4 regions of the Bacillus spongicola genome follow, and region 1 is predicted to be linked to each of the others. Evidence: riboswitches for the same ligand, from Rfam matches in the RefSeq annotation. Region 1 holds a riboswitch; each other region holds the start of a gene.
The links. A riboswitch is a leader RNA that binds a small molecule or an ion and turns the genes downstream of it on or off. The one in region 1 is predicted to bind cyclic di-GMP.

Region 1 (4,217 bases):
CCATATTTTAAGTTTTTACATCCAATATGTAAAGAATATTCTCTGATTGTTCGTTTAAACTGTTGTCAATTGCCATTCAATTTCCGTCGGGATGAAAATGCAGTCATTTTGCGGGTGCACAGTTTGATTGTCTATATATAATCCACGGTTGATACTGGTTTTTTCCATATTATTTTTTTCAAAACAAAAACGCCAATAGTATATTGGCGTTTTTGTTTATCTAGTTAGGATAAGAAGCTGTCTCACCCTATCCTAGCTTTAATTCGAATAACGAAATCTAGAAACAGTTGCTTGAAGCTCCTCAGCTAACTTAGATAACGAATCTGAAGCATGAGAGATTTCCTCCATAGAAGCCAATTGTTCTTCACTAGCTGCAGCAATCGTTTCCGTACTAGCAGATGTTTCTTTTGTGCCGGCTGCTAATGTCTCAATCGAGTCTTTAATGACTTCAACCCCTGCATTTAGTTCTTCAGTGGTTGCTGCTACTTCTTGAATTTGTGATGTAACTTGCTCAACAGAAGTTAAAATTTCCATAAAATTTCCAGAAGTTTCTTTTGTAAGAGAAATACCTGAATCCACATTCTCTTGGACGATGTTGATGTTTATGACGGTATCCTTTGACTCGTGTTGAATCGTGTTCACTAAAGTAGAAATTTGGTTAGCTGATTGACTCGTCTGATCGGCAAGTTTTCTAACTTCTTCAGCAACAACGGCAAATCCCTTCCCAGATTCACCTGCTCTTGCTGCTTCAATCGCTGCATTTAAGGCCAATAAGTTCGTTTGACTCGATATTTCGGTGATAAGGGAAGAAATATTACTAATTTCATCCGTACTTCCTACCAATGTAGTCAATCCATTTTTTGCAGAATCAACGGATTGGTGAATAGACTCCATCTGTTTTTGCATTTCATTGATTGAACCCATTCCAACCTCTGCCTTGTTTCTCATCTTCGCTGATAATTCAGCAATATTACTCGTATTATTTGAAACGAATGATAAGCCATTTAAAGACTCAGTGACTAGATCAAGACTTCGCTCACTCCTGATATTTTGTCGTGTGCTTTCAGAAGCAATCGTTTGCATAGAGCTTGAGATTTGGCCAGATGTAGTTTTAGACTCCTCAGAACTGGCTGACAATTCCTCCGATGCTGCTGCCACTTGTTCAGATGAGTAACTTACCTGTTGGATAATTTTACTTAAAGACAAAATGAATGAATTGAAAGATGAAGCTAATTCACCTAATTCATCTTTACTTTTAATTATTAACGACTTTGTTAAATCTGCTTCTCCATGAGCGATTTCCTTAAATTGCTCATTCAATTTTTTGAGCGGGTTCAAAATAGATCGACTGATTAAATAGCTTAAGCCGAGCCCAATGCTCACCGAAAGAATTACTGCGATGATAATAGCCCACTCTGCCCATACAGAGACCGAATGTATTCTATCTTGTAAATACTCTACATCTTGATTTAATAATTCCATAAGTTCATTCATTGAAGGATCCAACACTTCTTTTCTCAAAGTCCGTTCCTCGCCAAAATGAATAGATGCAGCCAGGTCTGGATTTTCTTTATACGTAGAAAGTACTTGTTGATTTAATGCCCAGAAATCATTTGCATGCATCTCAATTTCATCTACCATTTCTGCGTATTGCTTATCTTGTAATAGCGGTTTTATAGACTTAAGCGAAGTCGATATCTCTTCAAATTTGGCAGACATCCCTTCCCCATATTTTGGATCTCCTGAAATAATAAAACCTCTTTCGTCATTCGATAATCCAACTATCCTGTACTGAACGGATTTCAATTCAGTTTGAACCCTCATTTCCCTCTCTAATTTTTGCTCATTTTTCTCTGTTGAGAACAAAACAATTATTGATGTTCCCCCGACAATAATCAGTGAACTGAGTAGAAATAAGATAAGACCATACAAGCGTGTTTTGATTTTCATTTTCATTTTCCTCCTCCGCAATAATTTCAACTGTAGTAAATTTCAATAAAAAAACTAACTAAAAAATTAGTTAGTCGGTTGCGCTACTCACTCCCAATCATCCAAGCGCCCAAATAAAGATGATTTTTCACAGTTTCTATTGTATTTATATTTCTTATATCGGCATATAAATTAGGAAATGAAGCTTCCTTATTCAAAATGATATTTTTTTCACAAGGCTCTTTTCGTATACATTGTGACTATTCGATTATTTTTTTGCTTAAATCTACCACTTCACTGTTAAATTCCATCATAAATAAACGGTCCAGTTGCCTGCCGTCCCTGAACAGCCACAAACTTTGTGAAAACAGTCTTCTTAGAAGAACTTCTGATTGTCGTCAGCTAATTTATTTTCGTCCAAGCATTTATCCTGCACAGGCAAGCTTAATGGGTAGGACAATCAATTAGAAAAAGCAAATCAACATCTTCGAAAAGAAAAAATTGATTTGCCCATATTCGCATTACTCGTTTAGGCTGCATTGGTATAGAAAGCTGTTTTTCTGAGTTATATTTAACTCGCGTTTAGTAAATATTTTTTTGCTTATCTTTTCGAATATTTTGGACAAACACATTGGTTAACTTGAGCAAGCAATTAACGATATTATCAGTAGTAGCAACATTCACGAACAGACCCTTCAAAAAACTGATTTTAGCTCTATGCTTTATTGGGCTTCGTATTAAAATCAATCAGTGAACAATATCCCACCTACTCATTACAGATCATTTATATCTTTTGACCAAATCGTCGATAGATTTCTTCCATTGTACTTCGACTGATATAAAGCTTTGTCAGCCTGTCTGAATAATTCCTCCATTGAGTTAGAATGGAGGGGATATTCAGAAATACCCAATGAAATGGTAACGGGTTTTCCAGTAGGAGTAGTTGTTTTTTCAATAATCAAGCGAATCTTTTCCCCCATCCCGTACGCTTCAAAAGATCTAGTATGCGGTAGTAATAACACAAATTCCTCTCCACCATAGCGAAAAAAGAGATCCTCTGTTCTCAATAAAGATTGAACAGTATGAGCTAAAAATTTAAGTACCTCATCCCCGACCGGGTGACCATACGTATCATTCACAACTTTAAAACGATCAATATCAACAACAACTACGGAAAATACGTTCCCTCCACTCGCCCAAAGGTTCATAACTTCATTTAGTTTCCTACGATTTGGTAAACCTGTTAATGAATCTGTCATGGCTGCATTCGTCAATTCCTGATTATTTTCTTGGACGGACTGAATAGCGATTAATACGCTTTTCGTCAGCAAATCCGCTTCACGATTCCAATGAGACTGAATTCCAGGAGTTTCGACTGACTTGCCTGCTGCTAGTTGGTTCACTAAATCTGCCAAATGAATAATAGGACGAGCTAGCTTGCGAGCTAGTAGAACAGATAGAAATAGCAGAAGCGTAAAGGGAGGAAGAATGTAAAAAACCTGCTCTTGAATCCGTTTAAATAGTAATTTCTCAACATATGAAAGGGGTGTTTGCTGCACGACTCCCCAACCCGTTTCTGGAATTTGATTGTAAGCCGCTAACATTTTAACTCCTTTGGTATTCGTGACCTGAGCTACGCCACTCTCACCTTGAGTTACCTTCTTTACAATAGGGTTTTTCATTACGGTTTCGCCGACTCGTTCTCGAATGGGATGGAAAAGTAATTTCCCCTCCGGACCGACAACATAATAATATGAACCGTTTTCATCAATATAGTCATTGCCAAGAATTTCATTTAGGACATTTTGTTCTTGAAGATAGACCGTGCCAGCAAGTATCCCTCTGTACTGGCCATTTCGGTCATAAATGGGTTGGCTCATCAATAATACGAGTCGACCTGAGCGAACTATATAAGGAGCAGTTAACGTAGGCTTTCTTGACTCCAGAACGTCTTTTGTTCCTTCTGTAGAAATGTATTTATTTTTGAGTCCTACACTACTGGGAGCAATATTTCGAATGAGCCCTGTGTCATCTATCCAAGATAATGAATTAAAATACCGACTGTTTTTTCTTAATAATTCTAAATGTTCTTCAATTTCTTCATCTGTCATCTGATCAATATCGGTATAGAACGCTGATGTATCTTCCAAGCTTAATCTCATCGTTTGAAACAATGAATCAACTGAACTGCTAATCTTTTCAGACATGGACGAGTTCAAATAAAAATACGTCGAGATCATTGACCTTCGATCGGATTGATAGGAAGATAAAAATAAAATCAAGATCGT
Region 2 (4,217 bases), on a different contig from region 1:
GAGTAATTACTACCTGTTTATCGCTGTGCTAGCATCAACTATATATGTTCATTGGTATGGGCTGTCCATTTAGTCGCTTTTCGGCTAGTGGACACTCTTTTTTTTGCCGCATTATTCGGTGGAACACCAGGTCAAATGAAGTATTTGCAATCTGGAGCAATTCTTGTTGGCACGACGATTCTAGTCATTCTTCTAGCTAAAAAACGAATTAAAGGAATTCCAGCTAGTCTTGTTCCATTAATAGGCGCTAGTCTTTTTGCGGTTGCCTTATAAGAAGTCGGTTGGTTAATAGACATTGAATTTATCGGGAAGCTACCGAATTCATTGCCAATGATACAAATACCCATTCTTGATTCAGGAATAATGGTGAGTCTCATTCCATTCGCTTTAGCGATTGCTGTACTTGGCATCGAATCACTTCTAACCTCAGTGGTAATGGATAAAGAAACAGGAACTAAGCCTAAGCATAACAGCAATAAGGAGCTAATTGGTAATGTGATGAGTGGTCTTTTGGGGGGCTGGCAGGTGCCGGCGCAACAGTTCGCTCAATTGTCAATTTACAAAGTGGAGGGAAAACGGCTTTATCAGCCTGTTTCCATAGCGTATTTTTAGTTTTGAGTCTAGTTGGAACCGGTGGACTTATTGCCTTTGTTCCACAAGCTGTTTTAGCGGGGATACTTATCTATACGGACTTTACGATGTTTGATTGGGAGACGGTTAAAAAAGGAAGAACCCTTTTGCTAGATGAAGTGATCGTCATAGCGACAACGATGGTTTTAACAGTAGTTGTTGATTTGATGGTGGCTGTTGCGGTTGGTGTCGTCTTGACCTATGTATTCGATTTTGTGAAAAAGTCATCTAAAGCGGTTCAGTAAAGGTCGATTCAATCGTGAATGACGACAGCTCTACTTCTTGAAAAAATTAGAGAGACATTTGAATAAGGTGAGAAGTGATTCTTTTAGTGATAAATCTTCTAAACAAGCGTGTAATTGTTGTATAATAATGTAGAGTAAAGCGAGAGTTCCTTTCCAAAGTATGGTGTTTACTTTAGTCTAAAACCAAGAGAATGAAGAAGAAAAGTCACGTATGAGTGATAGTAAGATAAAGTTGAAAGCGAGTGGAGCAATATGGGCCGTAAATGGAATAATATTAAAGAGAAAAAAGCGTCAAAGGATGCGAATACAAGTCGTATATACGCAAAATTCGGAAGAGAAATCTATGTTGCAGCCAAGCAAGGAGAACCTGATCCAGAATCGAATCAAGCACTCAAAGTAGTTCTAGAACGTGCCAAAACATACAGTGTACCCAAAGCCATTATCGACCGTGCAATCGAAAAAGCAAAGGGTGGTTCAGAGGAAAGTTATGATACCCTTCGTTATGAAGGCTTTGGACCGAACGGATCAATGGTCATCGTTGACGCTCTTACAAATAATGTGAATCGTACAGCATCAGATGTCCGTGCTGCTTTTGGTAAAAATGGTGGAAATATGGGGGTAAGTGGTTCGGTTGCCTATATGTTTGATGCTACTGCTGTTATCGGCCTGGAGGCTAAAACAGCAGATGATGTACTTGAAATATTAATGGACGGGGATGTAGACGCTCGTGACATTATTGAAGAAGAGGAAGCTGTCATCATTTACGCCGAACCGGATCAATTTCATGCTGTGCAAGCTGCCATGAAAAATAATGGTGTAACCGAATTTACCGTAGCTGAGCTAACGATGCTAGCCCAAAATGACGTTACTCTTGATGCAGACGCTCAAGAGCAATTTGAGAAAATGATTGATGCGATCGAGGATCTTGAGGATGTACAACAAGTGTATCATAACGTCGATCTAGGAGAATAAGTTAAGAAAGCAGACCTTGTCTTTCAACAAGAGGTCTGTTTTTTTATAACCTATTTAGGATTGGGTTGTATTCTAGTAAAAGGCAGCTTCCGCAAAGGTTGTTGCTTTTGGAATTAGTCCATAAATCTCGTAAGCAATCGACTTTGGGGGATTTATTGTATCAATTCTAAACCTGAGGAATATCGCCTCATAGGGTTTAGAGAGACTGTAGTTATGATAGGAGAAGATATTTCTAAACAGTCAAAAATTATTGCGTATTTCGACCTACTCCCGTATGCTGAAGGTAGTTAAATAGATGGTGATGGGCAAACTTGTCGAAAGGCAGGGACGCAAAGATATGGGTCGTCGATGAGTGCTAAACTCATACCGATCGCCAATCTGCGAAACCTCCCATCCCTCATTTCGTAGATGGAGGGATTTTTTATGAAGAGAGTCGTTATTTTGTTTTGTTTTTTAGTGTATACTTTGCTTTCACCTCTTGCTTATTCTCCGGTTCGTGCGGAATTAGAAAGTCCTTTTTCGCAGATTAATACCTACCAAATTTACTATAATACCCCCACAGATGAGATTCTCGAAAATATGAAGGATTATGATTTAGTGATTGTTGAGCCTCATGAGTTTACTGTTGATCAAATCCAACAATTGAAAGACAGTGGTACGATGGTGCTCGGATATATTAATACAATGGAAGCGGATGAATGGAATATTGAGTTTATGAATCAGCTTCACCAGGATGATTTCTATTATGAAGTCGACAAAAGAGTATTTTATCCTGAGTGGAACTCATATTTAATGGATATATCGTCCCCTCATTATCAAGAGTTATTGCAGCAAGAGATTAACAATCAAATCATACAAAAAGGATTTGATGGAATTTTTCTTGATACGGTTGGAGATATCGACAATGAATTTTTGGACCAGCCTGATGTGTTAGAAGCACAAAGAGCAGGTATGGTTTCGTTTTTGAAAACGGTAAAGGAAAAGTATCCTCAACTCCCTTTATTACAGAATTGGGGATTTGACACATTGAAAGAAGCGACAGCCCCATATGTCGATGGAATCTTGTGGGAGAATTTTGATCAAAATGTGATTGCAAATGACGAATGGGCCCAAAATACCATTCAGACATTAAGAGAAATGAAGCAAGAATATCCGCTTGAGGTGTTTACGGTCTCCTTTTCAGAAGGAGAATGGAGTAAAGCATTTGCTGAGGAAAAAGGATTTGTTCATTACTATGAACCCGAAAGTTTTGATGAATTTACTTGGAATGATTTTGCCACATCTCCAACTATTTCTTCAGAAAATGGTTTGGCGCAAATTAGAGAGTACCAAGTATACTAAGGAGCTCCCAAAGAGTGGATTTTGCAAGATATGAAGAACTTTGATTTAGTCATAGTGGATCCGTATCATTATTCCAAGGAACAAGTAGAACATATTCAATCGGCTGGAACCAAGGTAATTGGATACATCAGTACAACAGAAGTCGGAGGCTGGAATTCTTCTCTGTTAGCGCAGTTTGAGGAAGATGATTTTATTTGGAGAAATGGAGAAAAGGTAACGTATAGCTGGGATGCGTATTTAATGGATCTTACTTCACGACATTATCAAGAAATAATGAAACAAGAAGTAGACACTCAGATTCATCAAAAAGGGTTTGACGGCATACTTCTAGACTCTATCGGAAATCTTGAACAGGAATTTACGGATGAAGCGAGAACAAATCAGGAAGATGCGCTTGTTTCCTTTATCAATAATATCAAGAAGGATAAGGTGCTCATCCAAAATGGTGCATTTGATGTTCTTTCAACCAAAACGGTCCCCTATATCGACGGGGTCTTATGGGCTTTTTTTGAGAAAAATAAAATTCAACGGAGTTCATGGTCCCAAACTACTGTAAATCAACTAATTGAATTACGTTCTATTCATCAAATCTCTGTCTTCACAATCTCGTTAAAAGAGGAAGCAACCCAACAATATTCAGATGATCTTGGTTTCACCCACTACCATGATCATAATAGATTTATGAAATGGTAAAGCTGTTTTTTTCGCTATTTAGACATTGCGATATAGATAGACGACAGGGAACTTTTTGAATCCTTTTAAACCAGAAGCCTATAAAATGAATTTTCCATTCATTTTATAGGCTTCAACCACTAGTTATCCAAATAAGTATAGTTTGGAAATAAAGATTGATAATTTGGAATAAAGCTTGAACAAACATCCTGTTGAACTATTGGCGGGATGTTTTTAATTTTTAATCGGTCCAGGTTCTTGAATAATAGCTAACAATGATAAATAATGTGTGCAAAGACTTGTATAAAGAAATAGATAATTTTTATTGAGGTGATAAGCATATATGGAATTACCAAC
Region 3 (4,217 bases), on a different contig from region 1:
CTAAATTCTTACTAAGTCAATTAGCTAGGACAGTTTTTTGAGGATAGGCTGAAGAATTTTTCATTAGGAAAAGAGCACGAAGTCATACAAGTCAAAGGATTCCTTCTTATTCAAAAAGCCACAATCTTTGCGAAAACAGCCTATTTAAAAGAAAACTAAAGTTCAACCTTTAAACTGACAAATTTTTCTACCGATGACTTTCGCTTGTAACTAGGACAAATAGTCGAGACTGCTATAAACCTATAGTAGTATCAACTTTTATAGTAGGGAAAGCAGAATCGTCAGTAGTGCGGATGCGAAAATTGTTGAAAATTAACTAGTTATGTCAAACGAAATTCTAGTATGCTAGAACACTTGCTATTTGAAAATCTATCTGTTATCCTTATTAGTAATTATTTTTGTTCGGTAGATATGGGAAGAAAATGATACTTTTCGCCTGGATATCATTTAGAGCAAGAATAGTAATACATTGTGTGTAACACGCACTAGGAGGCAACAAATATGGAAAACGGTAAAGTAAAATGGTTTAATGCAGAAAAAGGATTCGGCTTCATCGAAGTTGAAGGTGGAGAAGACGTATTCGTACATTTCTCAGCTATCCAAGGCGAAGGTTTCAAAACTCTTGAAGAAGGTCAAGAAGTATCTTTCGAAGTAGAACAAGGCGCACGCGGACCACAAGCTGCTAACGTTCAAAAAGCATAATTAGCCTTTGCAAAAACAGACTCCTATTTAAGGAGTCTGTTTTATTTTTAAGTAGAAATTAAAGAGTTGATAGAAGAAGGGAGGTACTAAGTGCCTCCCTCTTTTTTTATGTACTCTTCTACTCAATATGGAATTGATCAACAATTGAACGTAATTCTTGAGCCATTGCGGTCAACGTTTGGGTGGAAGAGCTGATTTGTTCCATAGAAGAAGTCATTTCTTCTTGACTTGCTGACACTTGAACAGTAGAGGCTGCCGTTTCCCTCACCATTTGGGCCATGCCTTGTGTGTGCCGAGCGACTGTTTCAGATTCTGAGGCAATTTGGTCAATAGAGAAAAGGATAGTCTTAAAATTATCTGTGAATAAAGTGAATACCTTTGAAATATTGGTGAATGTCTCGGCTGTTTGATGGACAACATTTAAGCCACGATCAACGGCATGTGAAGACGAGTTAACCGAAGAGCTGACAGTGCTTATTTCATTCGTAACGGTATGAAGGATGCTTGCGATTTCACCAGAAGAATTTTTGGCTTGCTCGGCTAATCGGCGGACTTCATCAGCCACGACAGCAAATCCCTTCCCATGCTCTCCTGCACGAGCAGCCTCGATTGCTGCGTTTAGTGCGAGAAGATTCGTTTGTTCAGAAATTTCTTCAATTTGACGTGTGACAACCGCAATATTTTGTGAGTGATGTTCTAGGTTGTCCATTATCTTTTCTGTATCTTTTATGGTGGTTGGTATACTATACATTTCTGTTGACACTTGTTGGACGGATTGATGTCCACTCTCGACTTGTTGCTTCGATTCAATGGAATAGGAATTTGTTTCATTGATCTTCTCTTTTATTTGCTGGATTGTTTCGTTAGTCGATAGAATCGTTGAATGATTTGCGTCTGAAAGCTTTGTTTGTGCTTCTGCACTTGAAGAAATATCTTGAATGTTAACCATGATATTGTCAGCGACTACTGTATTTTCTTCAGCACTTGCCATCAGCTCTTCTGACGATTGTAATAGTTTATCAGAGGAATTTTGGATGGTTTTTGTAATGATATGGAAATGACTAGTCATTTCATTAAAAATTATTTTCATTTGCCCGATTTCGTCATTTGAGTGAACCGGAAGCCAGACCGTTAAATCCCCTTCTTTAAAACGATTCATTCCGGACGTTAGCTGATTAAACGGTCTCAAGATATAGTAGGTAACGGGAATGATGATAATGAATGTTAGGATAACTACAATAATGGTTATAAGTATTAGCGTTTTGAAAATATTCGTAGCAGGCTGCATAATATCGTGTAGGTAACTCCCCACTCCTAGAACCCAACCGTTCGGAAGCTCCTTGAAGGCAATCACCTTCTTGCCGCCATCCCAATCATATTCAATAAATCCTGTCTTCTTAGTTACCATCTCTTCAACAAAGCTGTGTTGAATTAAACTGGTTCCGATTGTATCAGGATTAGGGTGATGAATAACATTTCCGGCTTCATCTAATATAAATGCATATCCAGTCATCCCATTTGGTTCGTAGTATTTTTCTTTTATGCCGCTAACGAGCTTTGCGATAGTGGTTTGATTTTCATTGCCTGAATTTATCGTTTCAGTGTAATTGGATAGGGTGTCTGCTTGTAAGCCCACCATATAGTTTAGGTCTGTAAATGTTAAGTCCTTTATGCCGCCATAGGTTTGTTTGTAGCTAATCCAGGTCGTGATGATAAGCGGAATGACGGTAAAAAATAAAACTAGTAAAATGATCTTTCTTCTAAATTTTAAATTCATAAAAAATTTCATGCGGACCACCAATAAAATAGAAAAAAATGCCTATAGGAATGAAGGCAACACAGTAAATGTGAAGCAGCTGGCTGGCGTTCCAATTAGAGTAGCCCCTATAGCTTTGCGTCCCAACCTTTCGATTGGTTTGCCCTTAAAATGTAAATGTAGGGGTATTTTAACATATAAAATTTTTTTGCCTGATTATTAGAATATTCTTTTTGTTTGATTCAAGCTATATGTGTCTATTTGCTAAAACCATGTAAGTGAAAAGATAGAATTTCCACGATATAACGCGAAATTTTTGTTTTTTTATAAAAAATTCTGAACATCTGCCTGAATATCAGCTAAAATAAAGATAACATCAATATCGCTGGAGAATTGGGGGAGTTTAAGGTGAAGAAATTCAAAAAGCTTCGAATCAACATGAGCATAAGGAAGAAAATTATAACGGGATTTATTATTATTTTATTTTTAATGCTAGTCGGAAATGCTTTCAATCTTATGCAAATGAATCGAGTGAGTACGTCGGTCAATTCAATGACGGAAAATGAATTTCCTGCAATTGAATCAGTCCTAGAAATTAAGGGGGCGCATGAATTAACCTATGGTATTTTACTTGAATATACAAATGCATTACGAGCCAATCATAATGTAGATATGAAGAAATTTTCAGGACAATTAGAAGAAAATAAGAAGCGTTTTGATGAGTTATATGATCATTATCAACAATATATTGATAATGAGAAAGAACAGCAATTATTTTCTAATCTTACCGCGCATCGAGATAAGTCGATTACAATTGTAGATCAGGTTCTTAACCAAGGGGAATATAACATGATTACGATTAATCGCTTACAACAAGAAGCGCAAATCACCATCACGAGCATTGAAGCAAATATCGCCAAAATTGTTGAAATCAATGAAAACTCAATCGTTTCTTCAAAGGAAGCAGTTTCAACAAGTTTTCAACAAGCGAGAACCAATACGATGTTCTTTATGGTTTTAGCCACCATAGCTGGAATTGTTATTGTCATTATCATGACAAGACTCATTGCTACGCCGATTAGAAGAGTGACTAGAGTATTGAAGGAAGTAGCTGCTGGAAATTTGGCAGTGGATAAAATAAATATTAAAAATCGTGACGAAATTGGAGAGATGGTGACCTCCTTAAATCGAATGGTTGAAGATTTAAATGGAACCATTTCGACGGTTCGTTCAGCTACTCACCAAGTGGCAGCTTCAGGAGAAGAATTTAATGCGAGTGCGGATCAAACCGTGAAAGCTACCGATCATCTGTCAGCATTAGCTCAAAATTCAGCTGCAGGAGCCGAGCAACAGTTACAAAGCATCAATGATGTCTCGGTTGCAGTGAATCAATTGTCAACAGGTATCAATGAGATCGCTTCAAAAGCTTCTGAGATGTCTCAGCGTACTGAAGAATCGATACGATCTACTCAAAAAGGCTCAGCTAATGTTGAAAATGTAGTAAAGCAAATGAATTTAATTTCAAAAAATGTCGATGACACGTCACAAATCATCGAGATATTAGGTGTGAAGTCTTCGGAGATTGGGAGTATAACAGAGGTCATTACAACCATTGCGGATCAAACGAATTTGCTCGCCCTAAATGCAGCGATTGAAGCGGCGAGAGCAGGGGAGCATGGGAAAGGTTTTGCCGTTGTTGCGGATGAGGTAAGAAAATTAGCAGAAGGTTCACGTAATGCAGCGGAAAAGATCACAAATA
Region 4 (4,217 bases), on a different contig from region 1:
GGGTCTATGACTGCTGCGAAGGAAGCTGGAAAAGTTCGATTAGAAGGAAAAGAATATATCGTAAAAGATGGAGATGTTATTCACTTCCGTTTTAACGTATAAGAAAAAGGTGGCATTTGCCACCTTTTTCTTATGAGGAATTATTGAGAGGTTCCTGCCATGATCCAGCTACAGTGGGTCTGAGGCTCGGGACAAGTGCCAGCCCACTGCGTGAAGCAGGCTTCCCTACGTGTACTGTCATTGTCCTGCCGCCTCAGGCCGACCCACTTCCGCTTTTCTTGTTGCATTACTATTTTCTGTGTGGTATAATTTTTTACTGTGAGTAATAATTTTATTGCTCCTTGCCCTATTGAAGGGCCGCATAGTCCATAAGGAGGTGACTTAAAGATGAGAAAGTATGAATTCATGTACATTATCCGTCCAACTGTTGATGACGAGGCGAAAAAAGCTGTAGTTGAGCGTTTTTCTAACGTTTTGACATCTAATGGAGCGGAAATCATCGAGTCTAAAGATTGGGGTAAACGTCGTTTAGCTTACGAGATTAACGATTTCCGTGATGGTTTCTACCAACTGGTTACTGTTAAATCTGGATCAGAAGCGGTTAACGAATTTGACCGTCTTGCTAAGATCAGCGATGACATTATCCGTCATATCGTAATCAAAGAAGAAGAATAATTCAACCATATTTAATATTAATAGATTTTTTAATGTTTCACGTGAAACATTAATGAAAGGGGTTGATTCTGATGATGAATCGAGTCGTTTTAGTAGGTCGGTTAACGAAGGATCCAGAATTACGCTATACTCCAAGTGGAGCAGCAGTCGCTACATTTACTTTGGCGGTAAACCGTTCTTTCACGAACCAAGCAGGTCAACGTGAGGCAGATTTTATTAACTGTGTCGTTTGGCGTAAGCCAGCAGAAAACGTAGCTAATTTCTTGAAAAAAGGAAGTTTAGCTGGTGTAGATGGACGTGTTCAAACTCGTAATTATGAAGGACAAGATGGCAAACGTGTTTATGTTACGGAGATTGTAGCTGAAAGCGTTCAGTTTCTTGAACCAAAAAATGCGGGTGGAAATACTGAGCAACGTGGAGGAAGTAATTCTTCTTATGGTGGCGGTAGACAAGAAAATCCATTTAAACAGAATCAGAATCAGAATCAACAACCAGACCGCAACAACAATCAAAGCTATACACGCGTAGATGAAGATCCGTTTGCAAATGATGGTCAACCGATTGATATTTCAGATGACGATCTTCCATTCTAAGTTTATGATAGTTGATTGATTTCTAAAAAGTAAAGGAGGTTATTCACATGGCAGGAGCTCGCAGAGGCGGACGTAAGCGTCGTAAGGTGTGTTATTTCACAGCTAATGGAATTATTCACATCGATTATAAAGACGTAGATCTTCTAAAGAAATTTATCTCTGAACGTGGAAAAATTCTTCCACGTCGTGTAACTGGTACGAATGCTAAGTATCAACGTAGACTTACTCGCGCAATTAAACGTGCGCGTACAATGGCACTTTTACCATACGTAACTGGTGAATAAGTATTATTTTAAAAGAGTAGCGAATTCAGTCGCTACTCTTTTTTGTGTTTTTTTATAAGGCTGTTTTCACAAATTTTGTGCATTTTTGTGTCAATATTTAAGCTATGATATAGCTTTGTTTTGAACATCATTTCATTTAATATGTTGTAAATCATCTGTGAGATGGAAGTTTTATTAGAAAATCGAATGAAATAGCCACATGTCTACGGAAAAATATCTTTTAAAAAATATCAATATATATCCTGCAAACTGCAATTTCGTAATAAAGTAGTCATAATTTCTATCAAATTCTACCAAAATTATTTGTGATTTATGATAAAATTGACCTAATACAAATTACATAAGGCAAACTACTTGAAAAGGTGGGACGCAAAGCTACGAGTCTAAAGGTAAACCTATGATCGTCGGGCTGCTATTTTTATAAAAGTAGTGGCTATCTCTTGATCGAGATGGCTTTTTTGAAAGTAAAATGGCTTTTTGTTTAGTTCTAGCAACCTAGTGTTTCACTTAAGGAAGGGGAAAAAATGTGTTTAAATCAATAAAAATAAAATTAATAGCACTTATTTCGTTAGTATTTATTGTAGCAATCGGAGCAATTATCACTTTTGCGGGGTGGCAAACAAAGGTGAAAACGGAGAAAAATGCGGTACAGCAAGCAGAAACTCTTGTAGGGCAGCTTAGTCAAAACATCCAGCTGTTTCTGAAGCAGTATGAACATGGATTAGATCAGTTTGTTTATACGGATACTGTGAAAGCGTTTGCTCAAATTCAAGCAGATGAGAACGTCCGAGGAAATTCTTATGTTGAAGAATTGGCTAAGATTAATGGCGATTTTGAAAACTACTTAGATTTATATGAAGAAGCGCTTCATATCTACGTTGTGACACCAAATAATAAAATAAATAGCGTACCTAAAGTAAATATGAGTGAAGATCAAACTAAATCTGCTTGGTATGTTAATGCAGAGAAAGCAAAAATTCGAGTGGTTTGGGGTGAGCCTTATTACCATGAGAAAAAACAAGAATATATTTTGACCGCTTCAAAAGCGATAACAGTGAATGGAAATGTTGTTGGAGTTGTTGGAATAGATATTAGTCTATCCAAGCTTACAGAAAAAATATCAGCCACGGACATTGGATTTCAAGGGTTTCCTTTTATGCTTTCAGAAACGGGCATTGCTATTATTCATCCTACCAGTCAGGGAGAAGATTTAACTACTCACTCTTTTATCCAAAATCTGTATAAGTCTGAAGGGTTAGCTGGGAAAATGAATTACACACTTGAAGGAGACCAGAAATTAATGGTGTTTGATACGATTCCAGGAACCGGTTGGAAAGTAGGAGCTTCCTATTCAATGGAGGACTTGAAAGCTGTAGCTGATGAAATAGTTCAGTCTATTCTCTGGATTTCGTTAGTCACTTTGGTTGGGTCAATTGGAATCGTCGTACTTGTGTCTCGAACCTTAACAAAGCCTCTCACCCGCTTGAAGAATTCTGTTAACCAGGTAGCGTCGGGAGATTTAACCGAAAGAGTCTTGGTGAAATCAAAGGATGAAATCGGTCTTCTTTCTTCTAGTTTTAATCATATGGTAGACAATATGGAAGAGGTATTGCAACTTGTTAATACATCTGTAAATGATGTGAGAAATTCAGCTGAAAATTTAAGTGGGATATCAGAGGAAACGAATGCCTCTAGTGAGGAAATGGCTCAAGCGGTCATTGAAATTGCAGCAGGGGCATCTAAGTCTGCTGAAGACGCTGAGCTGACCAATCAGCAATCCCTTCGATTAAGCGAGCAAATTAATGAGCTCTCATTGAAGGCACGTAATATGTCCTTGGTTGCAGCAAACGCAGAAAAAACGAATCAAATAGGGAGGGAGCAAATGAATATGCTTCAAGATTCCTATCACTCTTCACAAAATTTGATTGGAGATATGTTTGGTGTTATTAAAGAGTTAGCTGAGAAAGTGACATCTATTGAGCATGTCATTAAAACCATTACAGACATCTCTACACAGACCAACTTGTTAGCTCTAAACGCTAGTATTGAAGCAGCACGAGCAGGTGAACATGGGAAAGGATTTGCTGTTGTAGCGGATGAAGTCAGAAAGCTTGCAGAACAAACCGTTGCAGCAACGGAAGAGGTGAAAATTACGATATCACAAATACAAAAAGGCTCAAACTTAGCTGTAACGAAAATGGATGATACGAAAGAGATTTTTGAGGAACAATTCGGAGTTGTAGAAGGAACTAATCAAGTTTTTGAAAAAATATCGTCATTTATTTTGGAAATTGAAGCGTCTGTTTTGCAAATGGATAGTGAAATTGAACAAGTAGCAGAACAAAAAAGTGAAGTAATAGCTATCGTTCAAACGATGGCCGCTCTTGCAGAAGAGACAGCAGCATCTTGTGAACAAATGAGTGCTTCTACAACAGAACAAGTAAAAGCGATTGGAACTGTTACTTCTTCAGCCGAAGATTTAACTGAATTGAGCCAACTGTTAAAGAAAGCGATTGAGCGGTTTAAATTACAGTAGGGCTGGAAAAAAGTGAATTGGTTCCTTTCGTATGCTTTGTTGCTCTTGTTACAAAGATAAAACAGGCAGTAAGGTTTTCTTGATTGATTTCCTGCTTTTCATCTAGAAATGAAGAGTTTTTCAATAGGA

Region 2: linked by a shared signal. The riboswitch ahead of U8D43_RS09685 (glycoside hydrolase family 191 protein) and the one ahead of U8D43_RS12485 (methyl-accepting chemotaxis protein) in region 1 are both predicted to bind cyclic di-GMP.
Region 3: linked by a shared signal. The riboswitch ahead of U8D43_RS20915 (cache domain-containing protein) and the one ahead of U8D43_RS12485 (methyl-accepting chemotaxis protein) in region 1 are both predicted to bind cyclic di-GMP.
Region 4: linked by a shared signal. The riboswitch ahead of U8D43_RS21065 (HAMP domain-containing protein) and the one ahead of U8D43_RS12485 (methyl-accepting chemotaxis protein) in region 1 are both predicted to bind cyclic di-GMP.

Annotation. Positions count from the first base shown of each region.
Region 1 covers NZ_JAYKTS010000017.1:45,488-49,704, forward strand. The annotation lists gene U8D43_RS12485 (methyl-accepting chemotaxis protein) at 259-1,950, opposite strand; cyclic di-GMP riboswitch class II at 2,014-2,097, opposite strand; gene U8D43_RS12490 (sensor domain-containing diguanylate cyclase) at 2,703-4,217, opposite strand, start outside.
Region 2 covers NZ_JAYKTS010000011.1:106,567-110,783, forward strand. The annotation lists gene U8D43_RS09670 (hypothetical protein) at 136-273, shown strand; partial or broken gene U8D43_RS09675 (SulP family inorganic anion transporter) at 331-875, shown strand; gene U8D43_RS09680 (YebC/PmpR family DNA-binding transcriptional regulator) at 1,128-1,847, shown strand; cyclic di-GMP riboswitch class I at 2,142-2,233, shown strand; gene U8D43_RS09685 (glycoside hydrolase family 191 protein) at 2,271-3,188, shown strand; gene U8D43_RS09690 (endo alpha-1,4 polygalactosaminidase) at 3,219-3,881, shown strand; gene U8D43_RS09695 (nucleotidyltransferase family protein) at 4,204-4,217, shown strand, end outside.
Region 3 covers NZ_JAYKTS010000006.1:167,711-171,927, forward strand. The annotation lists gene U8D43_RS06640 (cold-shock protein) at 502-702, shown strand; gene U8D43_RS20910 (methyl-accepting chemotaxis protein) at 821-1,411, opposite strand; partial or broken gene U8D43_RS20915 (cache domain-containing protein) at 1,778-2,491, opposite strand; cyclic di-GMP riboswitch class I at 2,551-2,633, opposite strand; partial or broken gene U8D43_RS20920 (HAMP domain-containing protein) at 2,897-3,655, shown strand; gene U8D43_RS20925 (methyl-accepting chemotaxis protein) at 3,650-4,217, shown strand, end outside.
Region 4 covers NZ_JAYKTS010000022.1:36,615-40,831, reverse strand. The annotation lists gene ychF (redox-regulated ATPase YchF) at 1-102, shown strand, start outside; gene rpsF (30S ribosomal protein S6) at 388-675, shown strand; gene ssb (single-stranded DNA-binding protein) at 747-1,268, shown strand; gene rpsR (30S ribosomal protein S18) at 1,316-1,552, shown strand; cyclic di-GMP riboswitch class I at 1,887-1,969, shown strand; partial or broken gene U8D43_RS21065 (HAMP domain-containing protein) at 2,079-3,143, shown strand; gene U8D43_RS21060 (methyl-accepting chemotaxis protein) at 3,138-4,088, shown strand.